One region of the Mesorhizobium sp. RSR380A genome, then DNA from elsewhere that is predicted to be linked to it. Evidence: riboswitches for the same ligand, from Rfam matches in the RefSeq annotation. Region 1 holds a riboswitch; the other holds the start of a gene.

Region 1 (3,397 bases):
CTGGGCAATGCAGGCACTCGTTGAAGTTCTCCCAGAAGATCTTCCAGTTGCAGTTCATCACCTTGCGCAGGACATGGCCTGATACCAGAGTTTCCAGCGGCCAGTTGGCGAGGTCGCCGGATGCGGGATCGAAGGAGGTCCCGGCGGAGCCGGCCGCAGCCTGCTGAAGGTTCACAAAGACAAAGCCGCGCCATACCGACAGCGCCACCCGGTAGAGCGGATGATCTGCCTTGTCGAAACCATCTGGCAGCGATTTCGAGGGAACGCGCACGAGATCGCCGCGCAGCGAGTAGGACCAGGCATGGTAGGGGCAAGTGATGAGCCGCGCTTTCAGCCGGCCCTCGCTTTCCTGGCAAAGCTGCGAGCCGCGATGCCGGCAGGTGTTGTGGAAGGCGCGCAACTCGCCGGTGTCGTCGCGGAGCACGACGATTTCCTGTGTGCCAACGCGGAATGTCCTGAATGCCAAAGGCTGGGCAAGATCGGCCTCGCGGCAGACGAGCAGCCAGCTTTTGTACCAGATGGCGTCGAGATCGCGCTGGTAAGCCTCGCTATCCCAATAGGCCGATGACGGTAGCGTCGGTTCGGCCCGGCTCAGGCCGTTATAGGGGTCGCGCTCGCTCGGGTTGGGATGCATGGCTGGCTTCCTATGAAGCGTCAGCCGACACCCCGGCAGATAGTTTGTCAATCAGAGTGCCGCATTGCCGGTTGCAGGCGCGGCGCATAATCATGTCGTGGACATGGGACATTCGGAAATTGGGGGGATTCGGAAATTGGCCGCACGACAGATGTCGCTTACGCCGGAGCTGGTCGCGCGCTGCTGGCGCGAGATCAGGGACCCCGGGCCGGATCCGGACGCGATGCATCTCGATGACGCCGACTATGACGCGCTGCTGGATGAATTGCAGGTCGAACTCCCGGATAGCGAACCGCTATGGCTGTTCGGCTATGGATCGCTGATCTGGAAACCGGAAATAGATTATGTCGAGGACCGCGTTGCGCTGGCGCGCGGCTGGCATCGGTCCTTTTGCATGAACATGACGCGCTGGCGCGGCACCAAGGACAGCCCCGGCCTGATGATGGCGCTGGACCGTGGCGGACAATGCAAGGGCGTCGCCTTCCGGCTGACCGAAAGTAACCGGCGCGGGCAGTTGGGCCGGCTTTTCCGGCGCGAAGTCACGCTGAAGCCGACAAGCTACCGGCCGCGCATGCTGAAGCTTGCAAGCGAGGCCGGACCGCTCAGGGCATTGGCCTTCGTCATCAACCGCAACGGCCTGACCTATTCAGGGCCGCTCGACGAGGGCAAGGTCGTCGAAAGGCTGGCAACGTCCTGCGGGCACTGGGGGTCGGGCGCCGACTATCTCTACAACACGGTGAAAAACCTTGAAGAGCGCGGCATTCACGATCGCCATCTGTGGCGGCTGCAGCGGCTGGTTGCCGAGCGGATCACCGCGTTGAACCCGTAACGCCGCATGGCGCATTCGCGCTGTTGGCCGGCGGAATTTGGTTTGCCGGATGCGGCCGTTTCAGCCTATAGTCATGCATGTCGTCGGTTCCGTTAGGGACCAAGAGGGAATGCGGTGAGGGCTGACTTGTTGCCCAATGCCGTGGCTGCCCCCGCAACTGTGTGCGGTAGTCCTCTCCAAGCCACTGAGGATTTTTTCCTCGGGAAGGTGGGGAAGGGCGCTGATCCGCGAGCCAGGAGACCTGCCGGCGACAGGGAACTGACTTCGATGCCCTCGGGTGGAGGGCGAAAGGACAAGATATGAATACCGCTTCCGTCTCCCTCGGCGCTTCCGTCTCCTCGCAGTCGCGCTTCATGCAGCTCGTGCTTAGCGCGTTTCTGGGCATTTTCGTCGTCGGCGTTGTCGGTTTCTCGCATATCGATGCGGTCCACAATGCGGCGCACGACTATCGCCATTCGATGGCGTTTCCCTGCCACTGACGAGGATCTGACATCATGAACCTGTTTCGCAACGTCGTGTTCATCGCGGCGATCGCAGGGCTCGTGGCGGGTGTCGCTCTCGCCTGCATGCAGGCCCACGCCACCGTGCCGCTGATCCTCAAGGCCGAGGTCTACCAAAAGGCTGGTGGCGGCCATGAGCATGAGCATGCCGCGGCGCCCGCCGCCAACGCTGCGGACACCAATGCCATGAGCACCGCCGCGCCGGCGGAAAATGCCGTGAGCAGCGCAGCACCCGCACCGGCTGAAGCTGCCGCGCCAGCGGAGGACGAAGGCTGGGCGCCGGCCGACGGCTTCGAGCGATTCGCCTTCAGCGTGCTGGCCAATATCGTCACCGGTATCGGTTTCGCGCTGGTCCTGGTGGCGGTCTCCGAATTCGCCGGCGGCATCGGCAACTGGCGCCAGGGGGTGTTCTGGGGTCTGGCCGGCTTTGCCGTATTCACGCTGGCTCCGGGCCTCGGCCTGCCGCCGGAACTGCCGGCAATGCCGGCGGCCGATCTCATGCAGCGCCAAATCTGGTGGGTGGCGACGGTTGTGGCGACTGCCATTGGCCTTGCCTTGATCGCCTTCCGCACCTCGGCGCCGCTGACCGTCCTTGCCGTCGTTCTGATCGTCGCCCCGCATATTGTCGGCGCGCCGCAGCCCGACAGTTTCGAGACGCCGATCCCCGAAGGCCTGCATCACCAGTTCGTGGTGGCGGTGACGGTGACCAATCTGGTGTTCTGGTTGGTGCTCGGCGCCGTCATTGGCGTGGTGCGCGAACGCTTCACCGGCTCGGCGACCAGCCTGCGCGACAGCTTTGCCTGATCGCAGTTTGACCTTTATCATCGGCGGTGCGCGCTCCGGCAAGAGCGCGCATGCCGAAACCCTGGCGACGGCGTTGCCGCCGCCATGGGCCTATATCGCCACCGCCGAAGCCTATGACGATGAGATGCGCGAGCGCATCGCGCTGCATCGCTCGCGGCGCGGCGAAGGCTGGGCGACCATCGACGCGCCGCTCGATCTTGTCGGAGCGCTCGAAGCCTTGCCCGACAACCAGCCGGTGCTCGTCGATTGCCTGACGCTGTGGCTGACCAATCATATGCTTTCCGACCATGATCTCGAGGCGGAATGCCGGCGGCTAGCCGACATGCTGTCGCGGCCGCGCGGGCCCTGGCTCGTTGTCTCGAACGAAGTCGGGCAAGGCATCGTGCCCGACAATGCGCTCGCACGCCGGTTTCGTGATGCCGCCGGCCGTCTCAACCAGCAGGTCGCGGCGGTTGCCGATACGGTGCTACTGATGGTGGCGGGGCTGCCGCTCAAGGTGAAATGATGACCGATATCGACGCAAAAGACGAAGAACGCCACCGCGCCAAGATGGCCAAACGCAAGGCGGTGCAGGACGCCGAGGTCGCGGAAAAGACGGTCGAGAAGGGGCTGCTGATCGTCAACACCGGA
Region 2 (3,397 bases), 2.8 Mb from region 1:
AGCCCGCCACGTGCTGGAAACCGGCTTTTAGCGGCCGAAAAGGTTACGGTCGGCACCGTGGGCAGGCGCCTGCTCGGCTGGAGCCGACTTCTCAACCGAAGCCGTATGGCCACTATCGGTCGACGTAATCGCAGGCTGGTTGGCGCCGTTCGAACCGTAGTTGTCGCTGCCGGCGAAAGCGCTGCCGGAGATGGCCAAAACGGCGGCGGCAGCAAGGATGATCTTTTTCATTTTCAAATACTCCTGAATTTTTTGGGATCCCGAGAGCGACGGGTTAGCCGCCCTTCTTTGGTCGGGATCAGCGATTGCCGTAGAGGTCGCGGTCGGCGCCCTGAACGACAGGCTGCTTGTCAGCGTGCGCCGGCTTCTGAATGGAAGCCGTATACGAGCTATCGACCGAGACGGCTGGCTGGTTCGCACCATTGGAACCGTAATTGTCGCTACCGGCGAAGGCGCTGCCGGTGATCGCCAAAACGGCTGCGGCAGTGAGGATGATCTTTTTCATTTTTAGTACTCCAGTTTGTCTGTCCGTCTAGCGGCGTGTCTTGGGAGGAATTCGCGTCGTTCGGACAGCCCCGATGTGGGAAAGCCATAGGCTGGTTTCCAATCACGAAGTTGTTCCGTGTGGACCACGGTCCTGCACCTTGAAATTGTGCCATGAAGTTCCTCTATGGTCATTTATCGCATTGTTTTCAGTCGCTTATGCCGAACCGAGTGGTTCGCTCCGATGTCGGTTTCCGGGCCGTCGTTCACACTGTCCTGCACGCATTGTCAACAGAAACGAACCGTTCGGTTCGATTAGAGATTGCTAATAGTAACTTTTCGATACCGTTGAGCCATTTTTGCCCGCGATCGAACTGGATCGGCAGCGATTCGAAACGGCGATGATGGCGTCGCAAGAAACGTCTCAGCTCTTTGACCCGGGGGCGGGGGGCGTAAGCCGCGCGTGTCGCGCCGCATGGATATGATGTCGCTTTCATGCCGACGTCGCGATCGCTGCCGTGATTAGATGATCGCATCTCAGGTGCCGCTTCGTGACGACGCAGCGGAGAATTGGGAAGCCGGTCAGAATCCGGCGCTGCCCCCGCAACGGTGGTGGAGTTGAAGTCGCAACGGGAGACCACTGGGCAAGAGCCTGGGAAGGTGTCGCGATGGTCCGCAAGGACAACTCCAGAGCCCGGAAACCAGCCCGAGATGCATAGACTCGACTGATCGCGGTGGGCGGTCAAGAGGTGGATAGTGCATGTCCGGCGCCGCGCCGGCCTGCGTCCGATCCTTCCTCCATCACCACCAAGTTCAGTCCTTAAACCACGAGGACAGAACTATGGATACGCGCAACGACATGCTGAGGCTCCTGAACGGCCGCAAGCAAGGCTTTTCGCTGGAACAGCCCTTCTACACCGACCCGGACTATTTCAAGCTCGACATGGAGCTTATCTGGTATCGCGACTGGCTGTTCATCGGCCATGATTGCGAACTGCCGAAGCCCGGCAGCTATATCACCGTGCAGATCGGCGATTATCCGGTGGTGCTGGTCCGCGACCAGAAGGGCAACATCAACGCCTTTCACAATTCCTGCCGCCATCGCGGCAGCCGTGTCTGCAACACTGAGAAGGGCATGGCGGCAAAGCTTGTCTGCCCCTATCACCAGTGGACCTACGAGCTTGACGGCCGGCTGCTGTTTGCCCGCCAGATGGCCGACGGTTTCGACAAGAGCCAGTTCGGCCTGAAGCCCGTCGCCTGCGAGAGCGTCGGCGGCTATATCTTCATCTGCCTGGCAAAAGAACCTGCCGACTTTGCGCCGATGCGCGCCATGATAGAGCCCTACCTCAAGCCGCACGGGCTGAATGAAGCCAAGGTCGCCTTCGAGAGCACCATCATCGAGAAGGGCAACTGGAAGCTGGTCTGGGAAAACAACCGCGAATGCTATCACTGCGCCGGCAATCATCCGGAGCTGTGCAAGACATTCCCCGAAGCGCCGACGGTGACCGGCGTGCAGGGCGCCGACAGCGATCCGGAGATGCTGGCGCACTGGGCGAAATGCGAGGCGGCGGGCCTGCCGAGCAAGTTCCGCATCGATCCGGCCGGGCAATACCGCGCCACCCGCGCGCCGCTGCTGCGCGATGCCGTCAGCTACACGATGTCGGGAAAGCGCGCGGTGACGAAGAACCTGTCCGACACTGTTGCCGCCGACCGCATCGGCACCTTGATGCACTACCACTATCCGACGACCTGGAACCACATACTGATCGACCATGCGGTCACCTTCCGGGTGCTGCCGATCAGCGCCACCGAAACCGCGGTGACGACCAAGTGGCTGGTGCACAAGGATGCGGTCGAGGGGGTCGACTACAACCTTGAGGAGCTCACCCATGTCTGGACCGAGACCAACGACCAGGACCGCCGCATCGTCGAGGAAAACGCCTTTGGCATCCTGTCTCCGGCCTATGAGCCCGGCCCCTATTCGGAGCTGCACGAGGGCGGCGTGATCCAGTTCGTCGAATGGTACGCGGCCTTCATCGGCCCGCGCCTTGCCGAAGGCGGCAGGCCGGCGCTGCGCAGCGTCGCGTGAGCTGGAGCAGGCGAAGAAGGACCGGAGGATGAATGCGATGACGGATCTTGGGCTCTATCGCCATCTCGACCAGATGGCGCCGTGGAACGATAGGCTGCAGGTGCTGGAAGTGATCGGCGTCAGCGACGAGGCGCCTGACGTCAAGACCTTCACCTTCCGCTCCGACAACCAGACCTGGTTCCGCTACAAGCCGGGCCAGTTCCTGACGCTGGAACTGCCGACACCGGACGGGCCGCTGATGCGCACCTATACGCTGTCGTCGTCGCCATCGCGGCCGTTTTCGATCGCGGTGACAGTGAAGGCGCAACCGGGCAGCATCGGCACACGCTGGATGTTCGACCAACTGGTGCCCGGCTCGCATGTCAAGGCCTATGGACCGGCGGGCGACTTCTCGTTGCACAGCCACCCGGCGGCCAAATATCTGTTCATTTCGGCTGGCTCCGGCGTGACGCCGATGATGTCGATGCTGCGCTGGCTGAACGACTGCGCGCCATGGACCGATGTCGGTTTCGTCAACTGCGCGCGGCGTGCCGAAGAGATCATCTTCCGCAAGGAACTCGAACTGCTCGGCGGCCATATGCCCGGCCTGTCGCTCGGCTTCATGATCGAGGAACGTTCCAGCCGCGAAGGCTGGTACGGCCATATGGGGCGCATCGATGCGATCCGGCTGCCCTTGCTGGCTCCGGATTTCCGCGAGCGCGAAATCTTCTGCTGCGGCCCCGATCCGTTCATGCGCGCCGTGCGCGGCATGCTGGATGCCGCCGGCTTCGACATGACGAAATACCATCAGGAGAGCTTTGCCGCGCCTGTGATGGAGGAAATTCC

The links. A riboswitch is a leader RNA that binds a small molecule or an ion and turns the genes downstream of it on or off. The one in region 1 is predicted to bind cobalamin.
Region 2: it holds a riboswitch for cobalamin, as region 1 does, so the genes downstream of both, ACYG9Z_RS16660 (aromatic ring-hydroxylating oxygenase subunit alpha) here and ACYG9Z_RS03190 (CbtB domain-containing protein) in region 1, are expected to answer to the same signal.

Annotation. Positions count from the first base shown of each region.
Region 1 is NZ_JBTTIB010000001.1:644,240-647,636, reverse strand. It holds gene ACYG9Z_RS03200 (aromatic ring-hydroxylating oxygenase subunit alpha) at 1-634, opposite strand, end outside; gene ACYG9Z_RS03195 (gamma-glutamylcyclotransferase) at 771-1,463, shown strand; cobalamin riboswitch at 1,531-1,726, shown strand; gene ACYG9Z_RS03190 (CbtB domain-containing protein) at 1,763-1,942, shown strand; gene ACYG9Z_RS03185 (CbtA family protein) at 1,958-2,767, shown strand; gene cobU (bifunctional adenosylcobinamide kinase/adenosylcobinamide-phosphate guanylyltransferase) at 2,760-3,272, shown strand; gene cobO (cob(I)yrinic acid a,c-diamide adenosyltransferase) at 3,272-3,397, shown strand, end outside.
Region 2 is NZ_JBTTIB010000001.1:3,429,637-3,433,033, forward strand. It holds gene ACYG9Z_RS16650 (DUF680 domain-containing protein) at 28-231, opposite strand; gene ACYG9Z_RS16655 (DUF680 domain-containing protein) at 299-505, opposite strand; cobalamin riboswitch at 1,006-1,207, shown strand; gene ACYG9Z_RS16660 (aromatic ring-hydroxylating oxygenase subunit alpha) at 1,325-2,572, shown strand; gene ACYG9Z_RS16665 (FAD-binding oxidoreductase) at 2,610-3,397, shown strand, end outside.